2 linked regions of the Rhizobium sp. N324 genome follow. The protein of the gene in region 1 interacts with the protein of each later gene in a pairwise test. Links are inferred from orthologs where the notes say so. Each region holds a gene or a part of one and is shown in the gene's direction. Other genes may lie near its edges.

Region 1 (7,467 bases):
CGCCGGCCTTGTAGGAGACCTGGCCTGCGACACCAAAATTGTTCGGGCCTTCACCCGGCTTGGTGGCGTAGTCGTCTTCCAGTTCGTCGACCGAGAGGCCGGCCGTGAAGGCGCCCGCCTCGTACTGATAACGGATCGAGTTGTGCGTCGTCTCGTTGCTGGCGAGCGTATCGGTCTCGCCGCTCATGTCGTCGTCCCACCAGCTGTAAAGCTTACCGACTCGGAAACCGGCAATGTCGATATAGCCTTCGTCGAGCAGAGCTTCCTGGTCGGAGGCGCTGTCGGCATTGTAACGCAGCGTGATGACGCCGGTGAGCGTGCCGTACTCGGTGTCGTTCTTGGCCTGGAAGGTGACCTGACCGCGAGTCCAGAAGTTTACGTCGGAATCGCCGGATATATGGTCACCGAAGCGCACTTCGGTACGGATATAACCGCCAATCGAAAGGCATGTTTCCGTTCCCGGAATATAAAAATAGCCGGTCCCGTAGGCGTCGCAAACGCGAACATATTCCACGGGCTCGGGTTCCGCCGCCACGATGGCGTCGGCTGCGCGGGCTCCGGAGGCCGCGGCAAGGGCGGCTACGGAGGCAAAAAGGATAGTTCTGATATTCATTTTCAATGGCCCTAAACAGGTTTGGAATGCGGGGCACATGGTCAAGGGATGCCCCCGCGTAGCGGTCAGCAAATACGACCGCACGGTCGCCATATAGGAATGCGCAAGTGTCATCGCGGCAAAATCTGGGCAAAAATCCGCACCACCATGGCGCTTTCGTGGAGGAACTGTGGCCAAAAAGGCACGACGCTTTCAGTCCGGCGGCCGCGACCGGCAATTGGCCGCGGCCAACTCCGGGACGTCTATTTCAAGATCACCCCTTAAATGGAATGACATTCTAACGTCAGGGACGGAACGGGAAGAACCTTCGTTTCATTATACGACTGACTTGATAGAGTTAAGACAGAAAACAGGAGGGTTCCCATGCAGACACAACGGCTCACCCGGCTCCTTGCGGCCGCGGTCATGGCGGGCAGCTTCGCGATCGGGAGCATTGCTCCTGCTTTCGCGGATCAGACGCTGCTCAACGTTTCCTACGATCCGACCCGCGAATTGTACAAGGATTTCAATGCCGCCTTTGCCGCCAAGTGGCAAAAGGACAGCGGTGAAACCGTGACCATCCAGGCCTCGCACGGCGGATCCGGCGCCCAGGCCCGCTCGGTCATCGACGGTCTCGATGCCGACGTCGTCACGCTGGCGCTGGAAGGCGATATCGACGCGATTTCCAAGGCGACCGGCAAGATCCCCGCCGACTGGAAGACCAAATTTCCGAACAATTCGACGCCTTATACGTCGACGATCGTCTTCCTCGTCCGCAAGGGCAATCCGAAGGGCATCAAGGATTGGGGCGACCTGGTCAAGGATGACGTGCAGGTCATCACGCCGAACCCGAAGACCTCGGGCGGCGCCCGCTGGAACTTCCTCGCCGCCTGGGCATGGGCCAAGCAGGCGAATGGCGGTGACGAAGCCAAGGCGCAGGATTACGTCGCCAAGCTGCTGCAGCACGTTCCGGTTCTCGATACCGGTGCCCGCGGCGCAACGACCACCTTCGTCCAGCGCGGCCTCGGCGATGTGCTGCTTGCCTGGGAAAACGAAGCCTATCTCTCGCTCGAAGAGCTCGGTCCCGACCAGTTCGAGATTGTCACGCCGAGCTTCTCCATCCGCGCCGACCCGCCGGTCGCCATTGTCGACGGCAATGTCGACAAGAAGGGCACGCGCAAGGTCGCCGAAGCCTATCTCAACTACCTCTATTCGGACGAAGGCCAGAAGATCGCCGCCAAGCACTATTACCGGCCGATCAAGCCTGAAGCCGCCGATCCGGCCGACATCGCCCGCTTCCCGAAGCTGACGCTCGCGACCATCGACGACTTCGGCGGCTGGAAAAGCGCACAGCCGAAATTCTTCGGCGATGGCGGGGTATTTGACCAGATCTACAAGCCGGCCCAATAATAGACTTCATGAAAGCACATAGCCCCACGCGGTGGCGGTTCAGGCGGCCGAGTGTCATTCCGGGTTTCGGAATGGCGCTCGGCTTTACCTTGACCTGGCTCACCCTTCTGATCCTCATCCCGCTCTCGGGCCTTGCCGTCCGGTCGAGCGCGCTCGGCTGGGAGAAATTCTGGTCGATCGCGCTCGATCCGCGCACGCTGAACGCGCTGCGCATCAGCTTCGGCAGCGCCTTCATCGCCGCGATCGTCAACGCCGTCTTCGGCATCCTGCTGGCCTGGGTGCTGGTGCGCTACCGCTTTCCCGGCAAGCGCATCATCGATGCCATGGTCGACCTGCCCTTCGCGCTGCCGACCGCCGTTGCCGGCATCGCGCTGACGACGCTTTATGCGCCGAACGGCTGGATCGGCCAGTTCCTGACGCCGCTCGGCATCAAGATCGCCTTTACGCCTGCCGGCATCGTCGTGGCCCTGATCTTCGTCGGCCTGCCCTTCGTGGTGCGCACCGTGCAGCCGGTGATGGAGGAAATCGACAAGGAGGTGGAGGAAGCCGCAGCAACGCTCGGCGCCAACCGTTTCCAGACGATTTTCCGCGTGCTGCTGCCGGGGCTGGCTCCGGCCGTGCTCACCGGCTTTGCGCTCGCCTTTGCCCGCGGCGTCGGCGAATACGGCTCGGTCATCTTCATCGCCGGCAACCTGCCGTTCAAATCGGAGATCGCGCCGCTGCTGATCATCATCAAGCTCGAAGAGTATAATTATGCGGCGGCGACCGGCATTGCGGCGATCATGCTGATCATCTCGTTCTCCATGCTGCTGGTCATCAATCTCATTCAGAGCTGGAGCAGGCGGAGGTACGGCTATGGCGCTTGATGCGACCGCTCAACCGGTGAAGCTGCGTTCGGTCACCACCGAAAACCGGATCGCGCGCTTGACGCTGATCATCCTTTCGCTGGTCTTCCTGCTGCTGATCCTGCTGCTGCCGCTTGCAGCCGTCTTCGTCGAGGCCTTCCGCAAGGGTGCCGGCCCCTTCATCGAGGCGCTCGGCGATGCCGAAACCTTCTCGGCGATCCGCCTGACGCTGATCGTTGCCGGGGTCAGCGTGCCGCTCAACCTCGTCTTCGGGGTTGCCGCCGCCTGGGCGATCGCCAAGTTCGAGTTCAAAGGCAAGGCCTTCCTGACGACGCTGATCGACCTGCCCTTCTCGGTTTCCCCGGTCATATCGGGCCTGGTCTTCGTGCTGCTGTTCGGCGCCAATACCTGGCTTGGCCAGTGGCTCAGTGCCCACGACATCAAGATCCTGTTTGCGGTGCCGGGCCTGATCCTCGCCACCATGTTCGTCACCTTTCCCTTCGTCGCCCGCGAGCTGATCCCGCTGATGCAGGAACAGGGAACGGCCGACGAAGAGGCAGCCCTTTCGCTCGGCGCCAGCGGCTGGCAGACCTTCTGGCACGTGACGCTGCCGAACATCAAATGGGGCCTGCTCTACGGCGTGCTGCTCTGCAACGCACGCGCCATGGGCGAATTCGGCGCCGTCTCGGTGGTGTCGGGCCATATCCGCGGCCAGACGAACACCATGCCGCTGCAGGTGGAAATTCTCTATAACGAGTATAATTTCACCGGCGCTTTTGCCGTCGCCACGCTATTGGCCTTGCTGGCGCTCGTCACTCTTGTTTTGAAGACGCTGCTGGAAATGCGCTATAGCGCTGAAATCTCCGCCAGCCGGCGGCACTGAAGGATTTGGAATGGAAGTACGCGTTCAAAACATCCGCAAGGAATTCGATCGTTTTCCGGCGCTGCACGATGTCTCGCTCGGCATCCGCTCCGGCGAGCTGATCGCGCTGCTCGGCCCGTCGGGCTCCGGCAAGACGACATTGCTGCGCCTGATCGCCGGTCTCGAAAGCCCGACCGAGGGACAGATCTTCTTCGGCGACGAGGATGCCTCGAAGAAGTCAGTGCAGCAGCGCAATATCGGCTTCGTCTTCCAGCATTATGCTCTGTTCCGCTACATGACGGTGCTCGACAACGTCTCCTTCGGCCTGAGGGTTAGAAACAGCGCGCGCCGGCCGGCCAAGGCCGATATCCGCAAGCGGGCGCTTGAGCTGCTCGACCTCGTGCAGCTTTCCGGCCTGGAAAAACGCTACCCGGCCCAGCTTTCCGGCGGCCAGCGCCAGCGTGTGGCGCTCGCCCGCGCCATGGCCGTCGAGCCGAACGTACTGCTGCTCGACGAACCTTTTGGGGCGCTCGACGCCCAGGTGCGCAAGGACCTGCGCAAATGGCTGCGCGAGATCCACGACCGCACCGGCCACACCACCGTCTTCGTCACCCATGACCAGGACGAGGCGCTGGAGCTTGCCGACCGCGTCGTCGTCATGAGCCAGGGTGCGATCGAGCAGGTCGGCACGCCCGATGAAGTCTACGACAATCCGAACTCGCCCTTCGTCTTCGGCTTCATCGGCCAGTCGAACTGCCTGCAGGTCGATATCTCGGACGGCGACATCCGCTTCGAAGGCCGCTCGCTCGGCCTCAATGCCGAGGGCGAGCCGGATGGCCCGGCGCAGATCTATTTCCGCCCGCATGACGTCAGGCTCTGCGAATCGGCTGAAAACTGCATCGCCGGCCAGCCGGTTTCCAGCCGCCGCGTCGCCGGCACCCGTCACATCGAACTGGATATCGGCAACGACCGCCCGCATATCGAGATCGAACTGCCGCCGAGCGAGGCCGACAGGCTCGACCGCCACCGCGTGGCCTTCAAGCCGACCCGCTGGAAGCTGTTCCGCAGCTGATGGGGGTTGTTGGCATAGCCCGACTCCTCGCAGGACTCTCATTTGGCGAGAGGCTCTTTGGCTTTTTGTTATCTATGGTTGTTTGTATTTTTGTCACATGACGAGTAAAAGATTTTCACGTTAATAAGTAGGACTAATCCCACAGGAGGCACCTTGCGTTGAGGGCGGAGATTTCCTTTGGAAAATCCCTGATCGGGATTTTGTTCGTAGGGCTGGCGGCCGCAGGCTGCACGACGACACCGAAACCGGCGGCAACGGCGGCGAAGACGAAGGTTCAACCGGCAAAAGTCACCTTCAATTATACCAACAAGGACCGCGACTGCCTGCAGCGCGCGATGTATTTCGAATCGCAGCATTCCGATGAGGACGGCTACATGGCCGTCGGAACCGTGGTCATGAACCGGCTGACGTCAGGCGCCTATCCGCCGTCGATCTGCGGCGTCGTCGCCCAGGAAAAGCAGTTTGCGCCGGGCGTGATGACGCGTGAAGTCAAGCCGCAGGCCGAAACCGAGCTGGCGACCGCCGCCGATGCGATCTTGAAAGGCGCCCGCCATCCTGCGGTCAAGGATGCGATGTTCTTCCACACCGACGGGCTGAAATTCCCTTACAACAACATGCATTATGTGGCGGTCGCCGGCGGCAACGCCTTCTACGAGAAGCGCGGCGCCGATGGCATGCTCCAGACACCGCCGCCGCTGCCCGCCTATGAGGTGGCGATGAATTATGTGCCCGGTGAGAGCATACTGCCGCCGCAATTCGAGGCGCTGATCCCCTCGGCCGTTCCCGTTCCTCTGCCGGCGCCGGATCCGATGCCGACGGCGAGCACGATGTCGCCGATCAATGCGGCGCCCACGGCCGCCCATATGGCGCCCGTCGCAAATCCCATGCCGATGCAGATCACGGCCCCGGTAACCGAGCCGGAACCCTCGATCGAACCCGACCCGGGAATGCGGATCGCGATCCCCATCCCCCGCCCCGCCTATGACAGCGTCATGCTGCGCGGCAGCGTCGCGGCGAACGGCGGCTAAGCCCGTCGTTCCTCCGATTATGGGTTAAATTGCAGGGCGCTCAGGCGCGCTCTTCCCACACCTTGGCGAGTTCCACGATCGTCTTGACCGCCTTTTCCATATCCTGACGGCTGACCCATTCGAGCGGCGAGTGGAAGGCATGGCCGCCGGCGAAGATGTTCGGGCATGGCAGGCCCATGAAGGAGAGCCGCGAGCCGTCCGTGCCGCCGCGGATGCTGCCGCGCACCGGCGTCATGCCGGCCCGACGCACGGCTTCGATGGCGTTGTCGACGATCTCCGGATGGCGGTCGAGCACCACCTTCATGTTGCGATACTGTTCCTTGACCTGGAAATGATAGGTCGAGCCGGGATAGCCAGCCATCACCTCTTTGACGATGGCCTCGACTATCGATTCCTTTTCCGCGAGCCCCTTGTCGGTGAAATCGCGGATGATGAGGCTGAGCGACGCCTTCTCCATCGAACCGGTCACGCCTGTCGGATGGATGAAGCCCTGCTTGCCCTCGGTCGTCTCCGGCGCCAAGTCCTTCGGCAGCCGGTCGATGATGGCGCCGGCGATCTTGATGGCGTTTTCCATCCGGTCCTTGGCGAAACCCGGATGGATCGCCACGCCTGAGATGGCGATCTCGACTCCATCGGCCGAGAAGGTTTCATCCTCGATATGGCCTGATGTCTCGCCGTCCATCGTATAGGCGAAGTCGGCGCCGAGTTTCTTCAGGTCGACCTTGTTGACGCCGCGCCCGACTTCCTCGTCGGGGGTGAACAGGATCTTGATCGTCCCGTGCCGGATCTCGGGATTGTCGATCAGGACCTGCGCGGCCGTCATGATTTCCGCCAGCCCGGCCTTGTCGTCGGCGCCGAGCAAGGTCGTGCCATCGGTGGTGACGATGTCGTTGCCGATCTGGTTGTTCAGCTCCGGATGCTCGGAAACCCGGATGAGCCGGCTCGGATCGCCTTCCAGTTTGATATCGCCGCCGGCATAATTCCCAATGATCCGCGGCTTGACGCCCGTGCCGCTGAAATCGGGCGCCGTATCCATATGCGAGCAGAAGCAGATGACCGGCACCGGCTTGTCGCTGTTTCCAGGAATGGTCGCATAGACATAACCGTATTCGTCGAGATGCGCGTCGGCAAGACCGATCTGCAGCAGTTCATCGACCAGCACCCGGCCGAGATCCTTCTGTTTTTCGGTGGTCGGCTGCGTCGACGAAGAGGGATCGGATTGGGTGTCGATAGCGACGTAACGGAGAAAACGGTCGAGAACGGTATCGGTCATGGCATCCAATCCAGCAAAGGTCACCGGAAGATATAGCCCTCACGGGTGATACGGCAAAAGTTTTTTCCGCTCGCAATGCGTGAGGATTGACCTGATCAATCGACGCGTATTCCCTCGCCGTCGAACACATGCAGGTACTGCGCCGGGAAAGCCACATTGACCTTCGGCCCCGCCTTCAGCGCCTCGCGATCGAGCGTGAAGATCTTGAACGGCAGGCCATGCAGAGCGAGATGCAGGATGATGCCGAAGCCGGTGGGTTCGACGAGTTCGACATCGGTGGCAAGGCCCGCCCCGTCATTCGTCATCAGCACATGCTCGGGCCGGATGCCGAGCGTCACCTTGGCACCATCTTCAAGCGGCAGCGGCTTTGCCAGCGGCACGATCG
Region 2 (7,566 bases), on another replicon or contig:
CCCGTCAGCGATCCGCCGTCGTGGACGAAAGCGTTGATATGCGCGTTCAAAAATTGCAGCTGGCGAATGCGCTCGTCTGGAGAGACGTGGTCGAGATGCACGGAATAGACACGGATCGCGCGCCCGGGTGCCGCGATGACCGCCTCGGTGGCACCGCGCTGCAGGTTGATCTTGCCGATCGTGCGGCTGCGCGGCAGAAGCAGCGTCCGGGTCGAAAGGATCGGCCAGCGCGACAGCACCATATTGCCGAACTGGAAGCGTGTGCCCCGCACCGGCGAGAGCCCGCTTCCGGCAGCCTCGGCATGCAGGTCGCAGGCCGGCCCATACACCCAGAAATGGTCGGGAAAGAAGGCGGCAAGGTCGGCCGCCATGTCGGCAAAACCGTTGCGCGAGAAGCCGCGGGTCACTTCCTGCAGCGCGATGATATCGGCGCCCTCGAGGCTCCGGGCAATGCGCGCGAGATCGTATCTGCCGTCGAGACCGAAGCCGTACTGTATGTTATAGCTCGCAAAATTCACGATAATCTTTGACCTCCGTCGGAACCGCCTATATCGAATGGGCCAAGACGGGCCGTCCAACCGCCACCGGATACTGGAAGTAAAATGAAATTTCTCGACGAAGCAAAGGTCTATATCCGATCCGGAGACGGCGGCGGGGGCAGCGTTTCCTTCCGGCGCGAGAAATTCATCGAGTTCGGCGGGCCGGACGGCGGCGATGGCGGCCGTGGCGGCGATGTCTGGGTCGAGACCGTCAACGGCCTCAACACGCTGATCGATTTCCGTTTTCAGCAGCATTTCAAGGCGACGATCGGCACCCACGGCATGGGCAGGAACCGCACCGGCGCCAACGGCAGTGACGTGACGCTGAAGGTACCCGTCGGAACCCAGATCTTCGAGGAAGACCGGGAAACGCTGATCTGCGATCTCACCGTCGAAGGCCAGCGTTATTGCCTCGCCCATGGCGGCAATGGCGGCTTCGGCAACGCCCATTTCAAGACCTCGACCAACCAGGCGCCGGATTGGGCCAATCCCGGCCTGCCCGGCGAGGAAAAGACCCTCTGGCTGCGGCTGAAGCTGATTGCCGATGCCGGCCTCGTCGGCATGCCCAATGCCGGCAAGTCGACCTTCCTGGCATCGGTCACCCGCGCCCGGCCGAAGATTGCCAATTATCCCTTCACCACCCTGCATCCCAATCTCGGCGTCGCCACCATCGACGAGCGGGAATTCATCCTGGCCGACATTCCTGGCCTGATCGAAGGTGCCCATGAGGGTGTCGGCATCGGCGACCGTTTCCTCGGCCATGTCGAGCGCACCCGCGTGCTGCTCCATCTCGTCTCCGCCCAGGAGGAAAAGGTCGGCAAAGCCTATACGACGGTGAAGCACGAGCTCGAAGCCTATGGCAACGATCTGACGGATAAGGCCGAGATCGTCGCTCTGTCGCAGATCGACGTGCTCGACGAGGCCGAACTGAAGAAGAAGACGAAGGAATTGGCCGAGGCCTGCGGCAAGACGCCGTTCCAGATTTCCGCCGTCACCGGCAAGGGTATGACCGAGGTGCTGCGTGCGCTGCGCGACATCATCGTCGAAGAAAATGCCGAGGAAAAGCCGGCCAAGGTGCCGAAGCAACGCCATCGCGACATTGTTGTCGCCGACGAGGCTGAGGACCTTGGCGAGGATGGGGCCGATGACCAGCCGTAAGCCGCTCGGCCGCTACCGCCGCATCGTCATCAAGATCGGCTCGGCGCTGCTGGTCGATCGCAAGGTCGGGCTGAAAAAGGCGTGGCTCGACGCCATGTGCGCCGACATTGCGGGGCTGAAGGCCAAGGGCATCGACGTGCTCGTCGTCTCCTCCGGCGCCATTGCGCTCGGCCGCTCGGTGCTCGACCTGCCGTCCGGCGCGCTGAAACTGGAGGAAAGCCAGGCGGCCGCCGCCGTCGGCCAGATCGCGCTGGCCCGCGCCTGGTCGGAAAGCCTGTCGCACGGCGAGATCGTCGCCGGCCAGATCCTGCTGACGCTCGGGGATACCGAGGAGCGCCGCCGCTATCTCAATGCGCGCGCCACCATCAATCAGCTTTTGAAAATCGGCGCCGTGCCGATCATCAACGAGAATGACACGGTCGCCACCAGCGAGATCCGCTATGGCGACAACGACCGCCTGGCCGCCCGCGTCGCGACGATGACCGGCGCCGATCTGCTGGTCCTTCTTTCCGATATCGACGGCCTCTATACTGCGCCGCCGCATCTCGACCCGAACGCGACGTTCCTGGAGACGATTTCCGAAATCACCCCGGAGATCGAGGCGATGGCCGGCGGCGCGGCTTCCGAGCTGTCGCGCGGCGGCATGCGCACCAAGATCGATGCCGGCAAGATCGCTACGACATCGGGCTGCGCCATGATCATCGCCTCCGGCAAGACCGAAAGCCCGCTGTCGGCGATCGAAAACGGCGCGCGGTCCTCCTGGTTCGCGCCGTCGGGCACGCCGGTCACCGCCCGCAAGACCTGGATCGCCGGACAGCTGCAGCCGGCCGGCGAACTGCGTGTCGATGACGGCGCCGTCACCGCCCTCGGGGCCGGCAAGAGCCTGCTTCCGGCCGGTGTGCGCGGCGTTTCCGGCCTGTTCAGCCGCGGCGATACGGTGGCGATCGTCGGCCCTGAAGGTCGCGAGATCGCCCGCGGGCTTGTCAGTTACGATGCCGAGGATGCCCGCAGGATTGCCGGCCGCAAGTCGGCCGAAATCGAGGCCATTCTCGGTTATCCCGGCCGCGCCGCCATGGTCCATCGCGACGATATGGTGATGACCGCGCAGATCAGACAGAAATCGGAAAGGCAGAAGAAGGACGCGGCCCATGCCTGATACCGTTGCGCTAAGCCCTGACATTGACGCGCTGATGAACGACATCGGCCGCAAGGCGAAGGCTGCCGCGCGACCGCTGAGCTTTGCGTCCACTGAGGTCAAGAACAGCGCGCTGAACGCCATGGCCGATGCGATCCTGGCCAACCAGGCGGAGATCCTTGCCGAGAATGCCAAGGATTTGAAAGACACCGAAGGCAGCGACATGCTCGCCTCCTTCGTCGACCGGCTGACGCTGAACGACAAACGCGTCGCCGAGATGGCCGAGGGAATCCGTGCCATTGCCGCCCTTGCCGACCCGGTCGGTGAAGTTATCGCCGCCTGGGACCGCCCGAACGGGTTGAAGATCGAGCGCGTCCGCACGCCGCTCGGCGTCATCGGCGTCATTTTCGAAAGCCGGCCGAACGTCACGGCCGATGCCGGCGCCCTCTGCCTCAAGGCCGGCAATGCCGTGATCCTGCGCTGCGGTTCGGATTCGCGCCGTTCATCGCAGGCAATCCATGCCTGCCTCGTCGAGGGTCTGAAGGCCGCAGGACTTCCAGAGCATGCTATCCAGCTCGTGCCCGTCACCGATCGCGCCGCCGTCGGCGCCATGCTGCGCGGCCTGGACGGAGCGATCGACGTCATCGTGCCGCGCGGCGGCAAGAGCCTGGTCGCCCGCGTGCAGAGCGAGGCCCGCGTGCCGGTTTTCGCCCATCTCGAGGGCCTCTGCCATATCTATGTCGATGGCTCGGCCGATATCGAGATGGCCAAGCAGATCGTCGTCAATGCCAAGATGCGCCGCACCGGTATCTGCGGCTCTGCCGAAACCCTGCTCGTCGATGGCGCCGCGATCGGCACGCATCTGTCGCCGCTGCTCGAGGCCCTCACCGCGGCCGGCTGCGAAGTCCGCGCTTCGCCGACGGTGCTGAAGGTCGCCCCCGGCCTGAAGCCTGCAACCGAGGAGGACTGGTCGACCGAATATCTCGACGCGATCATCTCGGTCGCCGTCGTCGACGGCATCTCCGGCGCGATCGCCCATATCCAAAAATATTCCTCGAACCACACCGAAGCGGTGATCGCCGAGGACCCCGATGTCGTCGCGCGCTTCTTCACCGAGGTCGATTCGGCGATCCTGCTGCACAATGCCTCGACGCAATTTGCCGATGGCGGCGAGTTCGGCATGGGCGCGGAGATCGGCATCGCCACCGGCAAGATGCATGCCCGCGGCCCGGTCGGCGTCGAACAGCTGACCTCGTTCAAATATCGGGTGCACGGCGCCGGACAGACGCGGCCCTGACGTGACGGCGGAGAGTGTGGACCGGCATTATCTCCGCATGCCGCACAGCGAGCGCGGCATGGTCGTCGGCCTGTTCGGCGGTTCGTTCAACCCGCCGCACCAGGGCCACGCGCTGGTCGCCGAGATCGCCATCAAGCGGCTCGGCCTCGACCAGCTCTGGTGGATGGTCACCCCCGGCAATCCGCTGAAAAGCCGCAACCAGCTGGCCCCGCTTGCCGAGCGCATTGCCGAAAGCGAGCGTGTCGCCGCCGATCCGCGCGTCAAGGTCACCGCCTTCGAACAGTCGCTCGGCGTCAGCTACACCGCCAATACGCTCGCCCGCGTCAAGGCCCGCAATCCGCATGTGCATTTCATCTGGATCATGGGCGCCGACGGCCTGCAGACATTCCACAAATGGCAGAAATGGCAGGAAATCGTCCGCACCTTCCCGATCGCTGTGATCGACCGGCCGGGTGCCACGCTCTCCTACCTCTCCTCGAAAATGACCAGGACTTTCGATTTCGCCCGGGTCGACGAGGACGACGCGCGCATTCTCTGGAAGAAACCCGCGCCGGCCTGGACCTTCATCCACGGGCCACGCTCCGGCCTAAGCTCGACGGCAATCCGCAACGGCTCGCTGCCAGGCAGTTCCGAATAGGCTGATTTTTAAGGAAATCCCGGAAACGAGAAAGCCCGACGGGGGAGGATCCGTCGGGCTTATAAACTCGATCGACAACTGGGAGGAGGAGTGTTGTCGACCCTATCGAACGGCTATGGGAGGAGGAGAAGCCGTTTCGATGAGTGTGTTGTACCATATTCCGCTGGAAGATGAATATCGATTTGTGCAATGCAGCAATGCGGGCGCTGCAATCCTGTCGCGGACAGCCCTCGGGATACTGCCGTTTTTAGCGGCACGGCCGGCGAAACGGCCCTTGCAATGCCGGACTTTGTCGGTTGCCGATCGGCGCTGCCCGGAAAGTTCGACGTCCGTAGATCTCCGTCTCTGGGAAAGCCATGCGCTTCGTGAATAGGCGAACGCGGAACGGTCTGTCGCTAGGGTTATATTTTCCTGAATATATCCCTAGCCAAAGCGAGAGCGCCGTTATATTCGTCGCAATATTTCGAACCCTGGGGAATAATCATGCAGAACCGTCGCCAATGGATGAAACTGGCAACCGCCGCAATATCAGCCCTGTGGCTTGGGGCGGCAGCGCTGCCGACACCTGCCGCCGCGGCCGAAAAGCTCACCATCTTTGCGGCGGCGAGCCTCAAGGATGCGCTCGATGCCGTCAATGCCGCCTGGGCCAAGGAAAGCGGCAAGGAAGCCGTCGCCTCCTATGCGGCAAGCGGGGCACTGGCCAAGCAGATCGAAAACGCGGCACCCGCCGATGTCTTCATCTCGGCCGACCTTGCCTGGATGGATTACCTTGCCGGGAAGAACCTCATCAAGGCCGATACCCGTTCGAACCTGCTTGGAAACCGGATCGTGCTCGTTGCTGAAAAGGCCAAGGCAAAACCGGTCGAGATCAAGCCGGGCTTCGATCTCGCAGCGCTTCTGGGTGATGGCAAATTGGCCATGGGTGAACCGAAATCGGTTCCGGCCGGCAAATACGGCATGGCCGCGCTCGACAAACTCGGCGTCTGGAAATCCGTGGAAAGCAAGGTCGCCGGCGCCGAGAGCGTGCGCGCCGCCCTCGCCCTCGTCTCCCGCGGCGAAGCGCCCTACGGCATCGTCTACCAAACCGATGCCGCCGCCGATAAGGGTGTCGCCGTCGTCGGCACCTTCCCGGCCGATTCCCATCCGCCGATCATCTACCCGGTCGCCATTCTTGCCGAGAGCAAAAACCCGGATGCCGCAGCCTATCTCGACTTCCTGAAATCCGACAAGGCCACCGCCTTCTTCACGGCGCAGGGTTTTACCGTTCTCAAGTGATTGAGGGCGAAATGATTGCGGAATCAACAGTGACAGCTTAGCGTGAAGGCTCACTTAGGCGCGCCTCCTGTCCGGTTCGAGCCAATGGCTGCCCCTCGCCCTAACCCTCTCCCCGCTCGCGGGGAGAGGGGGCGTGCCCTGCGAAAGGTTGGCGAGGAACGGAGAGGTCGAGACATATCCCCTTCGCCCCGTTTACGGGGGTCCGAAGGACGGGTCGAGACGCGTGGCTCGACCCCGGTCGGTGCCGGCAGGCGGATGAGGGGCAGACACCGGGTGACACCGAATTTCCAGGGAGACAACCGCGTTTGGACATCTTCGGCCTGAGCAATGAAGAATGGACGGCGATCCTGCTCAGCCTGCGCGTCTCTTTTGTCGCCATGCTGGTGAGCCTGCCCTTTGGCATTCTCGTCGCTCTGCTGCTTGCCCGCGGCCGCTTCTGGGGCAAGTCGGTGCTGAACGGCGTCGTGCACCTGCCGTTGATCCTGCCCCCCGTCGTCACCGGCTTCCTTCTTCTCATCCTGTTCGGCCGCCGCGGTCCGGTCGGCAGCCTGCTCGACCAGTATTTCGGCATCGTCCTTTCCTTCCGCTGGACGGGCGCGGCACTCGCCTGCGCGGTCATGGCCTTTCCGCTGATGGTGCGCAGCATTCGCCTGTCGATCGAGGCTGTTGACCGCAAGCTGGAGGAGGCGGCCGGAACGCTTGGCGCCGGTCCCGCCTGGGTCTTTTTGACGATTACCCTGCCGCTGACCCTGCCCGGCATCATCACCGGCATGATCCTGTCCTTCGCCAAGGCCATGGGTGAATTCGGCGCGACGATCACCTTCGTCTCCAACATTCCCGGCGAGACCCAGACGCTATCCTCAGCGATCTACACTTTTACCCAGGTGCCGGGCGGCGATGCCGGCGCACTGCGGCTGACAGCCGTCGCCATCGTCATTTCCATGGCCGCGCTGCTCGCCTCCGAATTTCTCGCCCGTCTCGCCGGCCAAAGGATCGATCCGGAATGACGCTGATCGTCGCGGCAAAACAAAGGCTCGGCGGCTTTTCGCTCGACGCCGCCTTCACCTCCGAGCGTGGCGTCACCGCGCTGTTCGGCCGCTCCGGCTCCGGCAAGACCTCGCTGATCCGCATCATCGCCGGCCTCGCCCGCCCCGACGAAGGCCGCGTTATCCTCGACGGCGAGGCCCTGACCGAAACAGCAACCGGCACCTTCGTCCCGAAACATCGCCGCCGCTTCGGTTATGTCTTCCAGGAGGCGCGGCTTTTCCCGCATCTCAGCGTCCGCGCCAATCTCTCCTACGGCCGCTGGTTTACGGCGAAAACCGCACGCAGCGAGAGCTTCGATCGCATCGTCGACCTGCTCGGCATCGGGCCGCTGCTGGAGCGCAGCCCCGCAAAACTTTCCGGCGGCGAAAAGCAGCGCGTCGCCATCGGCCGCGCCCTTCTCGCCGCGCCCCGCCTGCTGCTGATGGACGAACCGCTGGCGGCCCTCGACGAGGCGCGCAAGGCCGAGATCCTGCCCTAT

Evidence for each region.
Region 2: the proteins of AMK05_RS28560 (region 1) and AMK05_RS21970 interact in binary tests that used the Escherichia coli proteins (3 or more experiments, as listed by UniProt). The link is inferred for Rhizobium sp. N324 from one-to-one orthologs.

Annotation. Positions count from the first base shown.
Region 1 is NZ_CP013634.1:197,566-205,032, reverse strand. The notes cover bases 2,860-5,760. They hold AMK05_RS28560 (sulfate/molybdate ABC transporter ATP-binding protein), read left to right. Parts: upstream 2,860-3,740; coding sequence 3,741-4,781; downstream 4,782-5,760. Other genes in these bases: AMK05_RS28555 (cell wall hydrolase), read left to right, coding at 4,940-5,760; cysW (sulfate ABC transporter permease subunit CysW), read left to right, coding at 2,860-3,730; cysT (sulfate ABC transporter permease subunit CysT), read left to right, coding at 2,860-2,868. Also shown: AMK05_RS28580 (porin), read right to left, coding at 1-613; AMK05_RS28575 (sulfate ABC transporter substrate-binding protein), read left to right, coding at 977-2,002; more of cysT, read left to right, coding at 2,011-2,859; more of cysW, read left to right, coding at 2,858-2,859; more of AMK05_RS28555, read left to right, coding at 5,761-5,809; pepT (peptidase T), read right to left, coding at 5,850-7,082; AMK05_RS28545 (ABC transporter ATP-binding protein), read right to left, coding at 7,178-7,467. UniProt on the Escherichia coli protein: Part of the ABC transporter complex CysAWTP involved in sulfate/thiosulfate import. Responsible for energy coupling to the transport system.
Region 2 is NZ_CP013630.1:4,566,540-4,574,105, forward strand. What follows is about bases 1,988-4,987. They hold AMK05_RS21970 (glutamate-5-semialdehyde dehydrogenase), read left to right. Parts: upstream 1,988-2,845; coding sequence 2,846-4,129; downstream 4,130-4,987. Other genes in these bases: proB (glutamate 5-kinase), read left to right, coding at 1,988-2,853; AMK05_RS21975 (nicotinate-nucleotide adenylyltransferase), read left to right, coding at 4,167-4,766. Outside these bases: AMK05_RS21955 (endonuclease/exonuclease/phosphatase family protein), read right to left, coding at 1-518; GTPase ObgE, read left to right, coding at 603-1,697; more of proB, read left to right, coding at 1,684-1,987; modA (molybdate ABC transporter substrate-binding protein), read left to right, coding at 5,250-6,041; modB (molybdate ABC transporter permease subunit), read left to right, coding at 6,347-7,048; modC (molybdenum ABC transporter ATP-binding protein), read left to right, coding at 7,045-7,566. UniProt on the Escherichia coli protein: Catalyzes the NADPH-dependent reduction of L-glutamate 5-phosphate into L-glutamate 5-semialdehyde and phosphate. The product spontaneously undergoes cyclization to form 1-pyrroline-5-carboxylate.